2 regions of the Streptomyces sp. NPDC002490 genome follow, and region 2 is predicted to be linked to the other one. Evidence: riboswitches for the same ligand, from Rfam matches in the RefSeq annotation. Region 2 holds a riboswitch; the other holds the start of a gene.

Region 1 (9,478 bases), on a different contig from region 2:
TCAACTGGACGAGAAATCCGGGGACGGCCGCTCGGAGAAAGGCGGATGACCGGCGCGAATTCAGGGCAACTCGGGCCGGTCAAATGTGATGAAAGGGCCAATTCGGTAATGCTCTTTGGCTGCTTCTTGTCGGCGCGCGGCTGAGAAGTCATATGTGTGAAGCACAAATGCGCGAGCCATTTCCCCAACCCTACCGCGTTCAATCCTCATGAATGACCCCCTCCGCTTCTCTTGCGGAGGGGGTCGAGGTGATGACGGAGCGTCAGCCCCGGCGGAGGCTCAGCCGCCGGCGACGGCCGGGATGATCGAGATGCCCGCGCCGTCCGGGGTGGCGGTGGCGAGGCCCTGCTCGAAGCGGACGTCGTCGTCGTTCACGTACACGTTGACGAAGCGGCGCAGCTTGCCCTGGTCGTCCAGGACCCGACCGGCGATGCCCGCGTGGTTCTTCTCCAGGTCGGCGATGACCTCGCTGAGGGTCGCCCCCTCGGCGGGAACCTCGGCCTGGCCGCCGGTGTACGTGCGCAGGATGGTCGGGATGCGAACGGTGACACTCATGAGAAGACCTTTCCGGTCGTTTCCGGAGAGAACCGGAGAGAAGTGGAGGGAAGGGGAGGGAAGGGCGGGGGGAGTTTCGCGACCTCCCGCCCCGGGGACGTCAGGGGGCGGGAGGGGGTGGCGGTTCAGTCGGTGGCGAGGCCCGCCGCACGGAAGGCGTCGAGGTTCGGCTTGATGGTCGCGGTGGGACGGGCCCGGTCGGCGACCGCGTCCAGGGTCTTGAGCCCGTCGCCGGTGTTGATGGCGACGGTGGTCAGCGTCGGGTCGAGCTGCCCGCTCTCGATGAGCTTCTTGGTGACGCCGAGGGTGACGCCGCCCGCGGTCTCCGCGAAGATGCCCTCGGTCCGGGCCAGCAGCGAGATCGCCTCGACGACCGCGGTGTCGTCCACGTCCTCCACCGCACCGCCGGTGCGCCGGGCGATGTCGAGGACGTAGGGGCCGTCCGCCGGGTTGCCGATGGCCAGCGACTTGGCGATGGTGTCGGGCTTCTGCGGGCGGACCACGTCGTGGCCGGCCTTGAAGGCGGTGGAGACCGGGGAGCAGCCGGTGGCCTGGGCGCCGAAGATCTTGTAGGGCTTGTCGGCGACCAGCCCGAGCTTGATCAGCTCCTGGAGGCCCTTGTCGATCTTCGTGAGCTGGGAGCCCGAGGCGACGGGGATGACGATCTGGTCCGGGATCTCCCAGCCGAGCTGCTCGCAGATCTCGTACGCCAGGGTCTTGGAGCCCTCGCCGTAGTACGGACGCAGGTTGACGTTGGTGAAGCCCCAGCCCTCGCCCAGCGGGTCGCCGATCAGTTCGGAGCAGAAACGATTCACATCGTCGTAGGTGCCCTCGATGGCGACGAGTTCGCCCCCGTAGACGGCGGCGGTGACGACCTTGGCCTGCTCCAGGTCGTGCGGGATGAAGACGCAGGAGCGCAGCCCCGCCCGGGCGGCGGCGGCGCCGACCGCGCCGGCGAGGTTGCCGGTGGAGGAGCAGGAGAGCGTGGTGTAGCCGAAGGCGCGGGCGGCCTCGACGGCCTGGGCGACGACCCGGTCCTTGAAGGAGTGCGTCGGGTTGCCGGAGTCGTCCTTGACGTACAGCCGGCCGGTGACGCCCAGCTCGCGGGCGAGGTTGTCGGCCTTGACGAGCTGCGTCCAGCCGGGGTTCAGGTTGGGCTTGCTGGCCACGTCGGCGGGGACGGGCAACAGCGGGGCGTAGCGCCAGATGTTCTCGGGGCCGGACTCGATCTTCTTGCGGAGCCCCTCCGGGTCGCCGACCGGGAAGTCGTAGGCGACTTCGAGGGGCCCGAAACAGAGCTCGCAGGCGAAGATCGGGCCGAGCGCGAACCGCTCCCCGCACTCCCGGCAGGAGAGTGCCGCGGCGGGACCCAGGTCGACGGTGGTGGTGTCGGTGGTGGACGCGGCGGTCTGAACAGCCATGGTGGCGAGGCCCTCTCTCCTCATCTTCCCCGTGACGCGTTTCGTCACGAGACGGAATTGGCACCTTCCCGAGTCGGGAGCCTCGCGGGCCGTCCACCGTGATCGACGTGATCGTTCGGCGGCGGCGACGAGAACCGACTGGAGGGTTGCCGGGGCTTCAACGGGCCGTGTCCCTCTGCCCCTCTGGATGAGCGGTATGCGGTTGTCAGCGCTGCGGACCCGACGTGCGGCGGCCGTGCGCGTTGCTCAAGACTGTAACCGAAGGCCAGGACGGTTGAGATAGCCGTCCGCACCGCGAGATGGGTCACAGTAGGGAGCCACTGACCGTGCTGGAAGAGGTCGAGTCCTGGTTGAGCAGGCGTTCCTGGTCCGTGGCGGACCGTCCGCCGCACCAGCTCGTCGCGGCGAAACGGGCCTCGGGGTCCACGGTCAGTGTGGTGCTGCCCGCGCTGGACGAACAGGAGACGGTCGGCCAGATCGTGTCCGTGATACGCACCGAGCTGATGGCCGGACCAACGCCCCTGGTCGACGAGCTGGTGGTGGTCGACTCCGGCTCCACGGACCGGACTGCGGAGGTGGCCGGGGCGGCCGGGGCGCGGGTGGAGCACCGGGACGCGATCCTGCCGCGGCTGCCCGCGCTGCCCGGCAAGGGCGAGGTGCTGTGGCGGTCGCTACTGGTCACCCGGGGGGACGTGGTCTGCTTCGTGGACGCGGACCTGCGCGAGTTCTCGGCGGACTTCGTCCGCGGGATCGTCGGCCCGCTGCTCACCGAGCCGGACGTGCACTTCGTGAAGGCGATGTACGACCGGCCGTTCGGCGGCTCCCCCGCCGCGGGGGCGGGACAGGGCGGCCGGGTCACCGAACTGCTGGCCCGCCCGGTGCTCAACATGCACTGGCCGCGGCTGGCCGGATTCGTCCAGCCGCTGGGCGGGGAGTACGCGGCCCGGCGCTCGCTGCTGGAACGGCTGCCGTTCCCGGTGGGGTACGGGGTGGAGCTGGGGCTGTTGGTGGACGCCCTGCACAGCGTGGGGCTGGACGCCCTGGCGCAGGTGGACGTGGGGGTGCGCCGGCACCGGCACCAGGACGGCCAGGCACTGGGCCGGATGGCGGCGGCGGTCTACCGGACGGCACAGTTGCGGCTGGCCCGGGACCATCTGCTGTGGCCCGAGCTGACCCAGTTCGAGCGGGGCGCGCGGGGCTTCGAGCCGCGGACGTATCCGGTGGACACGGAGGAGCGTCCGCCGATGGCCTCGGTGGCGGAGTACGCGGCGCGACGGGTGGCGTGAGGGGGCGGGGGCGCGGGGCCACCGGAGGCGGGACGAGCGGCCGGATGCGGACCCCTCGCGCCGCCGGCGGGCGCGGTGACCGGGTGCGGTGACCGGGTGCGGTGATCGGGGCACGGGGCGGTGCGGACCGCGTGGCGCGCGGGCGCCCGTTCGGACCGCCGCCTAGATTGTCAGCTCGTGCGTGGATTCTTTGGTATTTTTCGCATTTTTAGGTTCTTCTCCACCGGGGCGGGTAAGGGCCACAGTGGTGGCGTCCGACGGCGCGCCGTGTGGACGGCAGGGGTTCTCGCGGCATCGGTGCTCACCGTGACGTCGGCTCCGGCCGCGTATCCGGTGGGCCTCCCCCGTGCGGGCGCCACCGTCGTCGTCCCCCCGGTGACCGAGGGGCGCACGGTGCAGCGCCGGGCCCCCGACCCGGAGTTCTCGCCCCATCTGTACGCGGGTCTGGCGCTCTCGCTGGGCGCGGTCGGCGGGCTGCTGGTGGCGACGGTGCGCAGCAAGACGGGTGCCCGCGGTGGCCGGGCGGGCCCGGGTTTGGGGGCCGACGAGGTGGGCGAGGTATCGCCGTATGGCTTCTTCCGAAGGTGAGCAGGGCGCCGGCATCCTGGTCGCGTCCAACCGCGGCCCGGTGAGCTTCGCGGTGGGCGAGGGCGGTGCGCTCACCGCCCGGCGGGGCGGCGGCGGGTTGGTGTCCGGGCTGTCCGCGATCGGGCCGGACGCCGATGCGGTCTGGGTGTGCGCGGCCCTCGGCGACGGCGACCGGGAGGCGGTCCGCCGCACGGGCGGCGCCCTCGATCCCGCGGACACCGGCGGTCAGCGGGTGCGCATGCTGGACGTCCCGCCGGACGTGTTCGCGGACGCCTACAACGGCATCGCCAACTCCGTGCTGTGGTTCGTCCACCACATGCTGTACCAGACCCCGCTGGAGCCGGTGTTCGACGCCGGGTTCCGGGTGCGGTGGGCCGCCTACGAGGAGTACAACGCGGCCTTCGCCCGGGCCCTGGCCGAGGAGGCCGCCGAGGGTGCGGCGGTGCTGGTGCAGGACTACCACCTGGCGCTGGTCCCGGGACTGCTCCGGGAGCTCCGCCCGGACCTGCGGATCGGCCACTTCTCGCACACCCCGTGGGCCCCGGTGGACTACTTCCGGCTGCTCCCCGACGACGTGGCCGAGCAGCTGCTGCGGGGCATCCTGGGCGCCGACCGGGCGGCGTTCCTCACCCGCCGGTGGGCGGACGCGTTCACCGCCTGCTGCGAGGCGATCACCGGGGGCACCGGCTCCACCCGGATCGGGGTGCACGGCCTCGGTGCGGACGCCGACTTCCTGCGCGAACGGGCCCACCGCGCCGACGTCGAGGAACGGATGGCGGTGCTGCGCGGACAGATCGGCACCGCCCCGGACGGCAGCGCCCGCCGCACGATCGTCCGCGTCGACCGCACCGAACTCTCCAAGAACATCGTGCGCGGGCTGCTCGCCTACCGGGACCTGCTGGAGCGCCGCCCCGAGTGGCGGGGCCGGGTGGTGCACGTGGCGTTCGCCTACCCCTCGCGGCAGGACCTCGCGGTCTACCGCGACTACACGGCCGAGGTGTCCCGGCTGGCGCGGGAGATCAACACCGCCTACGGCGAACCGGGTTGGACGCCGGTGGTGCTGCACGTGGAGGACGACTTCGCCCGCTCGCTGGCCGCGTACCGGCTGGCGGACGTGGCGCTGGTGAACCCGGTGCGGGACGGGATGAACCTGGTGGCGAAGGAGGTCCCGGTGGTCTCCGACCGGGGCTGCGTGCTGGTGCTGTCCCGGGAGGCGGGCGCCTTCGAGGAGCTCGGGGAGCACGCGCTGACCGTCAACCCGTACGACGTCACCGCCACCGCGGACGCCCTGCACACCGCGCTGACCCTGCCCGGGGCGGAGCGCGCCGAGCGGACCGAGCGCCTCGCCGCGGCGGCCACCGCGCTCCCCCCGGCCCGCTGGTTCCTCGACCAACTGCGGGCCCTGGACGCCTGATCGGCCCGGGGCCGGCGGTCAGCCCCGTCCGTCGACCGCCGCGGCGAGGGCGGCCAACAGGGCGACGACGCCGGCCGGGCCGTCCACCACCAGGTCGGCGCGGTCGGCGAGTTCGGTGACCTCGCCGCTGCCGCTGCACACCAGCAGCCCGGGCACGCCCTCGGCGCGCAGGGCGGCCACCGCGGCGAAGGCGGGCAGGTCGCCGAGGTCGTCACCGGCGTAGAGCACCGCACGGGCGCCGCTCTCCCGCACGTACGCGGTGAGCGCCACGCCCTTGTCGACGCCCGGGGGGCGCAGCTCCAGCACCATCCGGCCCGGTTCCACGACCAGCCCGTGCCGGTCGGCGAGCTCGGCCAGGGGGGCGCGCAGGGCCTGGAACGCGCCCTGCGGGTCGGCGGCGCGGCGGGTGTGGACGGCGACCGCGTGCCCCTTGTCCTCGGTCCAGGTGCCCGGGTGGTCCCCGGCCGCGGCCAGCACCCCGGGCAGTTCGGCGCGGACCGCCGCGACGCCCGGGTGCGGGGGCGGGGCGGTGAGCGCGCCGGTGGCGGCGTCCCAGCGTTCGGCGCCGTAGTGGCCGAGGACGGTGAGGCGGTCGAGGCCCGGGGCGCCGTCGAACCCGCCCGCCCGCACGGCGACCGCGGCGGGCCGTCCGGTGACCACGGCGACCCCCCGCAGCCGGGGCGCGAGGGCGCCCAGCGCGGGCAGTGCGCCGGCGTGGGCGCGGGCCCGTTCGGGGTCGTCGACGATGGGGGCGAGGGTGCCGTCGAAGTCCAGCGCCACCACCGCGTGCGCGGGGTCGGCGAGGAGGGCGGCCAGGGCCTCGCGGCCCTGGGGGGTGGTCGGCTCGGGCACGGAGTCACGAGGGCTTCCCATGGCTTCGAGCCTAACGTCACGCCAGCCGCCACCCACCGCACTCCGGCCGGGACGCCCCGCGTCCGTCTCCGCGCCGCGCCCCAGCGGGCCGGCCTCCGCCACGCCGGCAGCCCTCGCCGGCCCCCGCCCGGGCACCTCGGCGGAGGTCGGCTCAGGACCCCGCCGTCTCCTCACCCCCGCTGTTCGCTGCCGCCATGGTGATCAGCTTCTCCGCGGGCAGCCGCAGTCGGACCGTGCCGGAGACGACCGTCTCCGGGCCCGCGGGCGAGCGGACGGTGAGCAGTCCCAGCGGGGTCTCCACCCGGTGGAGGTAGCTCCCGCCCACGTAGTGGTGGTCGACCGGGGTGCCGGTCACCAGGTTCTCCCCGGCCGCTCCCGTACCGGCCCCGCCGCCGTCGGTCTCGAACACGATGTCGTCGGGCCGGATGCCGAGGGTCAGTCCGCTGCCCACGGGGTGGACGCCGGGGCCGGTCCGCAACCGCAGCCCGCCCACGGTGACCTCCAGGCCGCCCGGGTCCGAGGCGGTCACCGCGGCCGCCCGGACGAGGTTCATGCGGTCCAGGAAGTCGGCCACGAACTCCGACACGGGGGCCGTGTACAGCTCCTCCGGGGGCCCCTCCTGGACGATGCCCCCGCCCTCCATGAGGCCGACCCGGTCCGCGAGCATCATGGCCTCCTCCTGGTCGTGGGTGACGAGCAGGCAGGTGATGCCGGTGCGCCGGGAGAGTTCCTTCAGCTCCATCCGGAGGTCCATCCGGAGCCTCGCGTCCAGGTTGGAGAGCGGCTCGTCCATCAGCAGGACCCGGGGCCGCAGCGCCAGCGCCCGGGCCAGTGCGACCCGCTGCTGCTGGCCGCCCGAGAGCCGGGTCACCTTCCGGTCCGCCTGCTCGGTCAGCCGGAACAGTTCCAGCACCTCCTCAACCCGCGTGGCCGCCTCCTCCCGGCTCGTGCGGCGCACGCCCCGGCGCAGGGGGAAGGCGATGTTCTGTCGGATCGTCATGTGGGGCCAGAGCGCGTACGACTGGAACACCATGGCCTGGGGCCGCTCCTCGGGACCCACCCAGACCGAGGGAGTACCGCCCGAGACCCGGCGTCCGTCGATGGTCACCACCCCGGAGTCCGGCTGCTCCAGGCCCGCCACGATGCGCAGCGTGGTGGTCTTCCCGCAGCCCGACGCCCCGAGCAGGACGTAGAACTCGCCCTCGGCGACGGAGAGCGAGACGCCGCGCAGCGCAGGGACCTGGCCTCGGCCCTGGGGGAAGGACTTCGTGACACTTTCGAGTTCGATCATGGTGGGACTCCTAGAAGGACTGGCGGCGGGCCACGCGGGTGAAGGCCACGAGCAGGACCGTGATCAGGCCGAGCTGGACCACCCCGAGGGCGGCCGACAGGCTCGTCTCGCCCGCCGAGCTGTAGCCGAAGATCCGGGTGGACATCACGTCCGTCCCGTCGCTCGACAGGATGAGCGTGATGGTCAGCTCACGGATGGTCAGCAGCGCCGTCCAGAACCAGGCGTAGGCGAGGCTGCCGCGCACCACGGGAAGGACGACCGACACGAAGGCCCTGCCTCGGCGGACGCCGGAGACGGCGGCCGCCTCCTCCAGTTCGCCGTGGACCTGGAGCATCGTTCCGTGCAGGGTGCGGTACGCGGTCGCCACGAATCGGCAGGCCACCACGAGGGCGAGGAAGGCCACGGTTCCGTAGAGCGGCAGCCACTGGTAGGAGGACAGGCCCACGTACACGAACGAAACCGCCATGACGATCGACGGGACCGCGAGCGTCATCATGATCAGCGCGTCGAGCCCGCGCCGGCCCCACACCTTGGTGCGGGTGACCAGCCAGGCGGCGCAGGCGGCGAACGCCACGGCGACCGTCGGCACCACCGCCACCATCAGGAGCGTGGTGGGTAGCACCTCGCCCAGGTCGTAGGACGCGTCGCGGTAGGCGTCCAGCGACAACTCCCCGAACGCCTCCAGGGACGGCGGCTGCAAATAGGGGACCAGTGAGGCCCAGACCAGCGTCAGTACCGGGAGGACGACGCCCACCAGGGCGTACAGCCCGATGAAGGCGTACCCGCCGACCCGGCCGGCCCGGGAGAGCGCGATGGGCTCGCGGGCGGCCCGTTTGCCGGTGACCGTGGCCAATTGCCCGGCCCGCCGGGTCGCCCGGTAGTAGGCGAACATGATCAGGCCGATCCCGAGCGCCATGCCGAGCCCGACGGCCGCCGCGTTGCCGTACTCGGGGGCGCCGGTGGTCCCCTGCGTGTACTGGTAGATCAGAGTGGACAGGACCGTGATCCGGGCGGGCATCCCGAGCATCCCCGCGTAGTCGAAGACCTCGACGGCGACGATGAAGAAGAACACCGACACCCCCGCGATCGCGGGCGCGGCGACCGGCAGCAGCAGTTGCAGGGCCGCCCGCCACCGGGGGATGCCGTGGACCGCCGCCGCCTCCTCGATGTTGACGTCGATCACCCGGAGCGTGGGCACGAGCATGAAGAAGGCGGGGCCGGCGAAGTCCAACCCCTGGAGCAGGATGATCCACTTCAGGGAGTAGACGTCGGTCAGCGGATCGCCTCCCGATCCCGCCCACCAGCTGTTGATGATCCCGTTGCTCGGGTTGAACATGAAGATGTAGCCGAGGGCCACGAGGAAGCCGGGGATCGCCGTCTTCGCGGCGGCGAGGAAGAGGATGACCGACTTCCCGCGCAGATCGGTCCGCGTGTACAGCCAGGCCAGCGGGACGGCGACGACCAACATCACGACCACGCTGCCGATGCCGAGCGCCAGGGTCCGCAGCAGCGTCCCCGTGAGACCGTCGGAGGCGAGTACGGTGCGGAAGTTGTCGAGCGACAGGTCTCCGCCGCCGAAGCCCTCGCCCGGGCCGAAGGCCGCCCAGACGAGTCCGGCCAGGGGGATGACGAGCACGACGCACAGCAGGACGATCAGGACGCCGACCACGGCGAGCGGGGGGTCGATCCGCCGCCAGGAGCGGCGCCCCGGCGGGGGAGCGCCGGGCGGCGACGCTCCCCCGGGTGCGGTGCTCCGGCCGCCGGCGGCGGTACGGGTGGCGGCCGGAGCAGAGGTCTTCTCGGGCATCGCTACTTCCTCAGCAGGCCGGCGACCTGCTTGTTGACCTGCTCGTACTCGTTCATCCACCAGTCGGTGTCCGCGGTCATCACACCGCCCGCCTTCTGGGCCAGCGCGTGCAGATCGGTGCCGGGGGTGGTGTGCCGGGGCCAGTCCAGGACCTCGTACGCCTGCTGGCGGCCCTGCTCGGTCGCATTGAGCCAGTAGAGGAAGAGCTGGGCGGCGGAGGGGTTCTTGGCGCCCTTGACGACG
Region 2 (9,478 bases):
ATGGGCTACCGGCTGCCCGAGTAGCCGCAGGACTCCGCTGTCCCCCACCCCGCACGGGGTCACCCACGGTGCGCGCCCGCGCACTCCGGTGGCCCCGTGCAGGCGTCTTCGCCCGCCGGTGCCGGCGGGGCCCGCCTTCCGTGAAGTTCCCTTCATCAACGGCTCATGGAGCACTCACCGCCCGGGTGAAACCTTCTTCATGTGACTGTGAACTACCGGCAAATGGCGACCCTGTGCGTGGCCCTGAGCATCTGTGCGGTGCTCGTGGTACCCGGCAACTTCCCGGGACTGGGCGGCGACGCGCGGATCACGCTGGCCGTCTTCGCGCTGGCCACCTGCGCGTGGATCGGCACCCCGATCGACGACACCTACATCGCGCTCGGCGCCGGACTCGCCCTCACCGCCACCGGCGTGATCAGCAGCGACGCGCTGTTCGGCACGCTCGGCGACGACACCGTGTGGCTGCTGATCTGCGCCTTCGTGCTGGCCGCAGCGGTCTCCCGGACCGGGCTGGCCGGCCGCGCCGCGGCCTTCCTGGTCAGCGGCGCCCGCAACGTCCGTCAACTCGTGCACCTGACGACGGCCGCCCTGGTGGTGACCGCGTTCGCGGTGCCCGCCACCTCCGGCCGGGCCGCGCTCGCCATGCCGGTCTTCCTGGCCCTGGCCAAGGTCCTCGCCGACCGCAAGCGCCTGGTGGTGATGCTCGCCCTGCTGTTCCCCACGGTGATCCTGCTCTCCGCGGTCGCCACCCTGATCGGCGCGGGCGCGCACCTGATCACCGTGTCCGTGCTCTGGGACGCGGTGGGCCAGCGGATCGGCTTCACCGAATGGCTGCTCATCGGCCTGCCGTTGGCGATCGTCTCCTCCCACCTGGCCGCCGAGGTGGTGCTCTTCACCACCACCAAGCGCGCCGACCGCGAAGGCCCCGTCCAGATCACCGCCGAGGAGATCCAGGAGCACAGCGAGCGGCCCGTCACCGGACCCTGGGAGCCGGCCGAGACCCGCTGCGCCCTGCTGCTCGCCACCGTGATCGCCCTGTGGTGCAGCGAGCCGCTGCACCGGGTGCCGCCCGCCGTGGTGGCCCTGATCGGTGCGGTCGTGGCCTCCTCCCCCGCACTGGGCACGGTGCGGCTCAAGGACGCCCTGAAGACGGTGCCCTGGTCGATGCTGCTGTTCATGGCGGCCACCATGGCCATGGGCCTGGCCCTGTCCGACTCCGGGGCCGCCGCCTGGCTGGTGGGCGGCATCCCGCTGGACCTGCCGCCGTGGCTGTTCCTCGCCGTGGTCATCACCGTGTCCACCGGCGCCCACCTGCTCCTCCAGTCGCGCTCCGCGCGCTCCTCGGTGCTGGTGCCGCTGGTCGTCGCGGCAGCGGCCTCCGCCGGGGTCAACCCGGTGGCCGCGGCCCTCGCCTCCACCGCCGCCGCCGGCTTCTGCCACACCCTGCCGGCCTCGGCCAAGCCCGTCACGCTCTACTCCGACGTGCCCGGCATCCCGACCTACACCCCGGGGGACCTGCTGCGGATGTCCGCCGTGCTGGCTCCGCTCACCGCCGTGCTGGTGCTGCTGTTCGCCGTCGCGGTCTGGCCGCTGCTGGGCGTCCCCCTCACCCCCTGACCGGGGCTTCGGCCCCGCACCCGCGGGCGATCCGCCCGCACACCCTCACCCCCAGGAGTACCCACGATGCTCACCCGATTCGCCGTCGCCCCCAGCGGCTTCAAGGAGTCCCTGTCCGCCGAAGCCGCCGCCGAAGCCATCGCCGCCGGCGTGCGCAGGGTGCTCCCCGACGCCGAGATCGACCTGATACCGCTGGTCGACGGCGGCGAGGGCACCGCCCGCGCCCTGGCCACGGCGTCCGGCGGACGGTTGGTCCCGCTGCGGGCCACCGGCCCCACCGGGGAGCGCATCGGCACCCACTTCGCCCTGCTCGGCGACGCCGAGGGCACCGCCGTGGTCGAGATGGCCGCGATCGCCGGGCTCTCCCTGGTGCCCCGGGGCCTGCGGGACCCGGGGGCCACCACCACCTACGGCGTCGGCGAGTTGATCCTCGCCGCCCTCGACGCCGGGGCCCGGCACGTCCTCGTCGGCTGCGGCGACTCCGGGACCTCCGACGGCGGCGCGGGCGCCCTCCAAGCGCTCGGTGCCCGACTGCTGGACGCGGACGGCGAGGAACTCCCGCGCGGCGGCGGCGCCCTGTCCCGGCTGGACCGCATCGACGCCACCGGGCTGGACCCGCGGCTGGCCGAGACCCGCATCCGGGTCGCCTGCAACCCGTACAACGTGCTGTGCGGGGAGCGCGGGGTGGCCCGGGTCTTCGGCCCGCAGAAGGGCGCGACCCCCGAGCAGGTGGAGCAGTTGGCCGCCGCCCTGGAGCACTGGGCCGCCGTTCTCACCCGTGACCTCAAGGTGCCCACCGACCTGTGCCACGGCCGCGGCACCGGAGCCTCCGGCGGCCTCGGCGCCGGACTCGCCGCGCTGGGCGCCGAGTTGCTGCCCCGGTTCGAGGTGCTGCTGGACCGCATCGGGCTCGACGAGCGGCTGGCCCGCGCCGACCTGGTCATCACCGCCGAGGGCGCGCTGGACCACCAGACCCCGCGCGGCAAGGTCCCCGCCGAGGTCGCCCGCCGCGCCAAGCTGCACGACCGCCCGGTGTTGGCGCTGGCCGGCACCCTGGGCGAGGGCGCCCACCGGGTGCGCTCGGTCGGGGTGGACGCCTACGCGTCGATCATGCCCGCGCCGATGGACCTCACCGAGGCGCTCGGCCGCGGCGGCGAGTTGCTCACCGACGCCACCGAACGCGCCCTGCGGATGGTCCAGCTCGGCACCCGGCTGTCCGGGGGCCGTCCTCAGGAGCCGGTGGGCGCCGTCCGGTCCGGCACGCAGCGCCCGTCCTCGGTGCGGTAGCTCCAGCGGGCGCCCTCGACGACGAGTTCCCGCACGGCCCGGACGAACCGGTCCACGTGCTCGTCGGGGGTGCCCGCGCCGAAGCTGACCCGGACCGCGTTCAGCGAACGCTCCCCGGGTGCGGCCTCGGGCGCCCCGCACTCCCCCGGGTCCTGCGGGTCGGTGCCCAACAGGGTGCGCACCAGCGGGTGGGCGCAGAACAGCCCGTCGCGCACCCCGATCCCGTACTCGGCGGAGAGCGCGGCGGCGAAGTGCGAGCTGTTCCAGCCGTCCACCACGAAGGAGAGGACGCCGACCCGGGGCGCGTCGTCCCCGAACAGCGACAGCACCCGCACCTGGGGCACCTCGGCCAAGCCGGCGCGCACCCGGTCGATCAGCTCCTGCTCCCGGGCCACCAGACGGTCGAACCCGGCCTCGGTGAGCGCCGTGCAGGCGGAGGCGATGGCGTAGGCGCCGATCACGTTGGGGGAACCGGCCTCGTGGCGGGCCGCGTCCTCGTGCCACTCCACGTCCACGCCCCCGTCGGCCCGGCGCGACACCTTCCGGGAGGCACCGCCGCCGGCCAGGTACGGCTCGGCCGTGCGCAGCCAGTCCGCGCGCCCGGCGAGCACCCCGGAGCCGAAGGGGGCGTAGAGCTTGTGTCCGGAGAAGGCGATCCAGTCGACGTCCAGGTCCGCCACGTCCACCGGGTGGTGCGGGGCGAGTTGGGCCGCGTCCAGCACGATCCGGGCGCCGTGGGCGTGCGCGGCGGCGGCCAGTTCGCGCACCGGCCACAGCTCCCCGGTGACGTTGGAGGCGCCGGTCACGCAGACCAGTGCCGGCCCGTACGGGTCGCGGTCGGCCAGCGCCCGCTCCAGGGTGTCCACCGCCTCGGCGGGGGTGCGCGGCGCGTCCAGGTAGGTGACGCGGGCGTCGCGCCAGGGCAGCAGGGAGGCGTGGTGCTCGGTCTCGAAGACGAACACCTGGCAGCCCGCGGGCAGGGCGGCGGCGAGCAGGTTCAGCGAGTCGGTGGTGGAGCGGGTGAACACCACCTGGTCGCCCTCCCGGCAGCCGAGGAACCCGGCGACGGTCCGGCGGGCGTTCTCGAACAGGTCGGTGGAGAGCTGGGAGAGGTAGCCGGCGCCCCGGTGGACGCTGCCGTAGTAGGGGGCGTAGGCGGCGACGTCGTCCCAGACCCGCTGGAGGGCGGGGGCGCTGGCGGCGTAGTCGAGCGCCGCGTAGGTCACCTCGCCGCCGGTGACGAGGGGGACGGTCACCTCGCGGCCCAGCACGGGCAGCAGCGGTTCGGCGGCGGTGCAGGCGGGCTCGGCGGTGGTGGCACGTGCGGACATGACGGACTCCCGGGTGAGGCAGGGCGCGTCTGAGCCACGCCGGACCGCCGCGCGGCGGGACGTCGACCGGCACCGGACGGCGGAGCGCACGGACCGGAACGGGACGGGGCGTGGGAGGACGCGGGAAGGGGTGAAGGGACACACCGGACGGGGCGTGCGCGGAGGTGGGGCGCTGCGCCCTATCGCATTCGCTTGCTCACGGAAACCGCTCCCTCGACGACCAGGACCCCTGGAGAGACGCGAGGGGTCCGCGCTTGCCGTAGACCTCGCTGCCTACGACCTGGTCTTCACCCGGGGCACCCCGCCACGGACGGAGGGTTGCCGGACAGCAGGCCGGGGCCGATGCGCTGTCACTCATGACCTGGGATGCATCATGCCAGACGATCGCGCGGGCGCACCACCCCGTCCCGGCGGTGCGCCGCCGGCCGCCCCGCACGGGGCGGGACGGCCGGCGGGAGGACGGGTGCGGTCAGGCGTTGGTGGCGGCGACCCAGCGCTCCAGGACCCGGTGGGCCGCACCGGAGTCGATCGACTCGGCGGCGCGCGCCAGGCCGGTGCGGATCTGCTCGGTCAACGGCTCGGTGCCGGGCGTCAGCGCCACCAGGGCCGCCGCCGAGTTCAGCAACACCGCGTCCCGCACCGGTCCGGTCTCGCCCGCGAGCAGCCGGCGGGTCACCTCCGCGTTGTGGGAGGCGTCCGCCCCGCGCAGCGCCTCCACCGGCACCAGGTCGATGCCGACCTCCCGGGGGTCGAAGCGCTGTTCGGCCACCGCGCCGTCGCGCACCACCCACACCGTGGAGGGGGCGGTGGTGGTCAGTTCGTCCAGGCCGTCGTCGCCGCGGAAGACCAGGGCGGAGGAGCCGCGTTCGGCGAGCACGCCGGCGACCACCGGCGCCATCCGCGCGTCGGCGACCCCGGTGGCCTGCGCCCGGACCCGGGCCGGATTGGTGAGCGGGCCGAGGAAGTTGAAGACGGTGCGGATGCCCAGTTCCTTGCGGGCGGCGCCGACGTGCCGCATGGCCGGGTGGAACTTGGCGGCGAAGCAGAAGGTGATCCCGGCCTCCTCGGCGACCTCCGCCACCCGCTCCGGCGTCAGTTCCAGATCGACGCCCAGCTTCTCCAGCACGTCGGAGGCCCCGCTCGCGGAGGAGGCGGCGCGGTTGCCGTGCTTGACGACCTTGGCCCCGGTCCCGGCGACGACGATCGCGGACATGGTGGAGATGTTGACGGTGCGGGCGTTGTCGCCGCCGGTGCCGACGATGTCCACGCTGGGACCGGGCACCTCGATGGTGCGGGCGTGCCGGTACATGGCGTCGACGAGTCCGGTGAGCTCCTCCACGGTCTCGCCCTTGGCCCGCAGGGCGACGGCGAAGCCGGCGATCTGCGCGTCGGTGGCCTCCCCCTGCATGATCCGGTCCATCGCCCAGGCGGTGGCGTCGGCGCTCTGGTCCGCCCCCGAGAGCAAGGCGGTGAGGACCTCCGGCCAGGAACGGGCCGCCAGGGTGTCGCCTCCGGCGGGGGTCACAGCGCTCATGGGTCGCTCCTGGGTGCGGGCCGTGCGGGGTGCGTACGGCGTACGGGGACGGGGCCGCCCGGAGGGGCGGCCGTCGACGTCGCGTGTCGTGCGGTGTCGTCGTGCCTGGGGATCCACCCTATCGAGGCGCGGAGGACGCGAAGGGCCCCGTCCGTGCAGTGGACGGGGCCCTTCGGGTGGCGACCCGCCGGGGCCCGTGCGGGCCCCGGCGCGGGAGACTCAGTGGTGGCCGTGGCCGCTCTGGATCTCCTTGTACTCCTCGACGCTGGGCTTCTCGATCTGCCCCTGCTCGCCGTAGTAGCCCTTGGAGAGACGGGCCCGCAGCTTCTGCACCGGGGAGACCTTGCGCTTCACGCCGTTCTCGTCGACCAGCGGGCCGATCTCGACCGGCTTGTACTGCTCGTGCTGGGTGAGCGTGTGCAGCTGCTCCTGGTTGAGCGGCTCGTGGACCTCGATGAACTCACCGTGCGGCAGGCGCTTGATGATGCCGGACTCGCGTCCGTGCAGCACCTTGTCCCGGTCCCGGCGCTGGAGGCCGAGGCAGATCCGCTTGGTGACGATGAAGGCCACGACCGGCCCCACGAAGAACGCGATGCGGACGAACCAGGTGATCGCGTTGATCGAGAGGTGGAAGTGCGTGGCGACGAGGTCGTTGCCACCGCCGATCAGCATGACCACGTACCAGGTGATCCAGGCGACGCCCACGGCCGTACGGGTCGGAGCGTTGCGCGGACGGTCCAGCAGGTGGTGCTCGCGCTTGTCACCGGTGACCCAGGACTCGATGAACGGGTAGACCGCGATCGCGACCAGCACCAGCGGGAAGACCATCAGCGGGATGAACACGCCCAGGACGAGGGTGTGTCCGGCGAAGTTGATCTCCCAACCCGGCATGACGCGGATCAGGCCCTCGGAGAAGCCCATGTACCAGTCGGGCTGGGCGCCGGTGCCGACCATGTCGGGTCGGTAGGGGCCGATCGACCAGATGGGGTTCAGGGTGAACAGCGCCGAGATGACCGCGATGACGCCGAAGACCAGGAAGAAGAAGCCGCCCGCCTTGGCCATGTAGACCGGCATCAGCGGCATGCCGACGACGTTCTTCTGGGTCCGGCCGGGGCCGGGGAACTGGGTGTGCTTGTGGTAGATGACGAGGATCAGGTGGGCCACGATCAGGCCCAGCATGATGCCCGGCAGCAACAGCACGTGCGCGGAGTAGAAGCGCGCCACGAAGTCGTGGCCCGGGAACTCCCCGCCGAAGAGGAAGAACGACAGGTACGTGCCCACGATCGGCACGGAGAGGACCGCGCCCTCCATGAAGCGGACACCGGTGCCCGACAGCAGGTCGTCCGGGAGCGAGTAGCCGGTGAAACCGGTGAACATGCCGAGGACGAACAGCAGGAAGCCGAAGACCCAGTTGACCTCGCGCGGCTTGCGGAACGCGCCGGTGAAGAACACGCGCATCATGTGCGCGAACATGCCGGCCAGGAAGATCAGCGCGGCCCAGTGGTGGATCTGCCGGATCAGCAGACCGCCGCGGACCTCGAAGGAGATCTTCATGGTCGAGTTGAACGCCTCGGACACCAACTGGCCCTGGAGCGGGGCGTAGGGGCCGTGGTACTCCACCTCGTTCATCGACGGGTGGAAGAACAGGGTCAGGTAGACACCCGTGAGGATGATGATGATGAAGGCGTAGAGGCAGACCTCACCCAGCATGAAGGACCAGTGGTCCGGGAAGATCTTGCGCATGTTGGCCTTGGCGAGGGAGTAGATCCCCAGCCGGCCGTCCGCCCAGTCGGCGACCCGCTCGCCCGCGGGCGCTTTGCCCCGGCGGGTCTGGGTCTCGGTGGTCGTCGTGGTACTCATCCGCGCTCCCAGAAGGCCGGACCGACAGGCTCGTCGAAGTCGCCGAGCGCCTCGAGGTAACCCTCCTTGTTCACACCGATCCGCAGCTGCGGGAGCGGGTGGCCGGCGGGGCCGAAGATGACCCGGGCGCCGTCGGAGAGGTCGAAGGTGGACTGGTGGCACGGGCACAGCGCGTGGTGCGTCTGCTGCTCGTACAGGCTGATCGGGCAACCGACGTGGGTGCACACCTTGGAGTAGGCGACGATCCCGTCGTGCGACCAGGCCAGTTCCTGCTTGTCCTTGATGTCCCCGGGCTGGAGCCGGACGATCATCACGGCGGCCTTGGTGATCTCGACCAGGAAGTCGTGGTCGTGCTCCTCCAGGCCCTCGGGCTTGACGAAGGTCAACGAACCGACGGCGATGTCCTCGGGACGCAGCGGCTCGTCGGTGTTCATGTTGACGAGCAGCTTGCCCTTGGCCCACAGGGTGTGGCGGAGCTTGGTGCCGGGCGCCGGGCCCAGACCGCCGAGCAGGACGACGCCGGAGAGCGGGAACAGCGCCAGCGCACCGAACATCGTGTTGCGGATCAGCTTGCGCCGGCCCATGCCGGACTCCTCGGCGCCCTGCCGGAAGTCCGCCATGACCTTCGCCTTGACCTCGGGGGAGGCGGCGATGGGGTGGCGCTCGTCGGCAATCTCCATGTCGGACATCAGGGTGCGGGCCCAGTGGACCGCTCCCGCGCCGATGAGGAACAACGACACGCCGAGGGTCAGGCCCAGGGTGAAGTTGAGGGCGTTGGTGTGCCCGATCGGCCACACGTAGATGGCCTTGTCGACCGGGATCATCACGTACGCGACGATGAAGCCGATCGTGCCCAGCATCGACAGCACGAACATCAGGGCCACGGTGCGCTCGGACCGCTTGGCGGCCCGCTCGTCGATGTCCTGGATGCGGTGCTCGTGCGGCGGCAGTCCCGGGTCCGCGAACGGGTTCTCCGTGTCCGCGAGGGCTACCGAGCCGTGGGCGTGGTCCTGCGCTGCGGGCAGGTTCTCTTCTGGAATGTCTTGGCTACTCATGACTTCTTGGCCTTTGCGGTCCGAGCGGCGACCCAGATGGCAGTGATGATCAGCGCACCGAGACCGAAGATCCAGGCGAACAGGCCCTCACTGACCGGCCCGAGGCCGCCGAGGGTCAGACCACCTTGGTTGACCGTCTTGTCCCCGTTGACCGCGTTGACGTAGGCGATGATGTCCTTCTTCTCCTTCTCCGGCAGCGTGGTGTCGGGGAAGGAGGGCATGTTCTGGGGCCCGGTCTGCATGGCCTCGTAGAGGTGCTTGGGGCTGACGCCCTCCAGGCTGGGGGCGTACTTGCCCTTGGTGAGGGCACCGCCCTGACCGGTGAAGTTGTGGCACTGCGCGCAGTTGTTGCGGAACAGCTCACCGCCGTTGGCGGCGTCCGCGCCTTCGAGGCTGTATTGGTCCTCGGTGGGCACCTCCGGGCCGGGGCCCATCGTGGAGACGAAGGCCGCGAGCTGGTCGATCTGGGCCTGCGTGTAGACCTTCTTCTTCTTCGGGGCCTGGGCACCCTGGGCCACCATCGGCATCCGGCCGGTACCGACCTGGAAGTCGACGGCGGCGGCGCCGACGCCCGCCAGCGGCGGACCGTCGGAGCTGCCCTGACCGGCCGTGCCGTGGCAGCTGGCGCAGCCGACGGCGTACAGCTTCTTGCCCTCTTCGATGGCGAGGGACTGGGCGGTCTCATCGGCCTGCGCCTTGTCCGCCGGCGCGAACGCGGCGTACAGCCCCCCGGTGGCCGCCAGCGCGAGGAGTAGGACGACGACCGCCGCCAGCGGGTGGCGTCGTCGTGCGGA

What was found. A riboswitch is a leader RNA that binds a small molecule or an ion and turns the genes downstream of it on or off. The one in region 2 is predicted to bind S-adenosylmethionine.
Region 1: it holds a riboswitch for S-adenosylmethionine, as region 2 does, so the genes downstream of both, thrC (threonine synthase) here and ABT092_RS11470 (aminotransferase class V-fold PLP-dependent enzyme) in region 2, are expected to answer to the same signal.

The regions. Positions count from the first base shown of each region.
Region 1 is NZ_JBEOWM010000018.1:116,950-126,427, reverse strand. Features, by position in the region: gene ABT092_RS14420 (MoaD/ThiS family protein) at 280-555, opposite strand; gene thrC (threonine synthase) at 681-1,976, opposite strand; SAM riboswitch class I at 1,994-2,170, opposite strand; gene ABT092_RS14410 (glucosyl-3-phosphoglycerate synthase) at 2,303-3,262, shown strand; gene ABT092_RS14405 (hypothetical protein) at 3,569-3,850, shown strand; gene ABT092_RS14400 (alpha,alpha-trehalose-phosphate synthase (UDP-forming)) at 3,831-5,264, shown strand; gene otsB (trehalose-phosphatase) at 5,283-6,137, opposite strand; gene ABT092_RS14390 (ABC transporter ATP-binding protein) at 6,289-7,428, opposite strand; gene ABT092_RS14385 (ABC transporter permease) at 7,439-9,235, opposite strand; gene ABT092_RS14380 (ABC transporter substrate-binding protein) at 9,238-9,478, opposite strand, start outside.
Region 2 is NZ_JBEOWM010000014.1:45,762-55,239, reverse strand. Features, by position in the region: gene ABT092_RS11485 (response regulator transcription factor) at 1-24, shown strand, start outside; gene ABT092_RS11480 (SLC13 family permease) at 223-1,617, shown strand; gene ABT092_RS11475 (glycerate kinase) at 1,684-2,904, shown strand; gene ABT092_RS11470 (aminotransferase class V-fold PLP-dependent enzyme) at 2,847-4,235, opposite strand; SAM riboswitch class IV at 4,481-4,597, opposite strand; gene trpD (anthranilate phosphoribosyltransferase) at 4,705-5,769, opposite strand; gene qcrB (cytochrome bc1 complex cytochrome b subunit) at 5,989-7,629, opposite strand; gene qcrA (cytochrome bc1 complex Rieske iron-sulfur subunit) at 7,626-8,684, opposite strand; gene qcrC (cytochrome bc1 complex diheme cytochrome c subunit) at 8,681-9,478, opposite strand, start outside.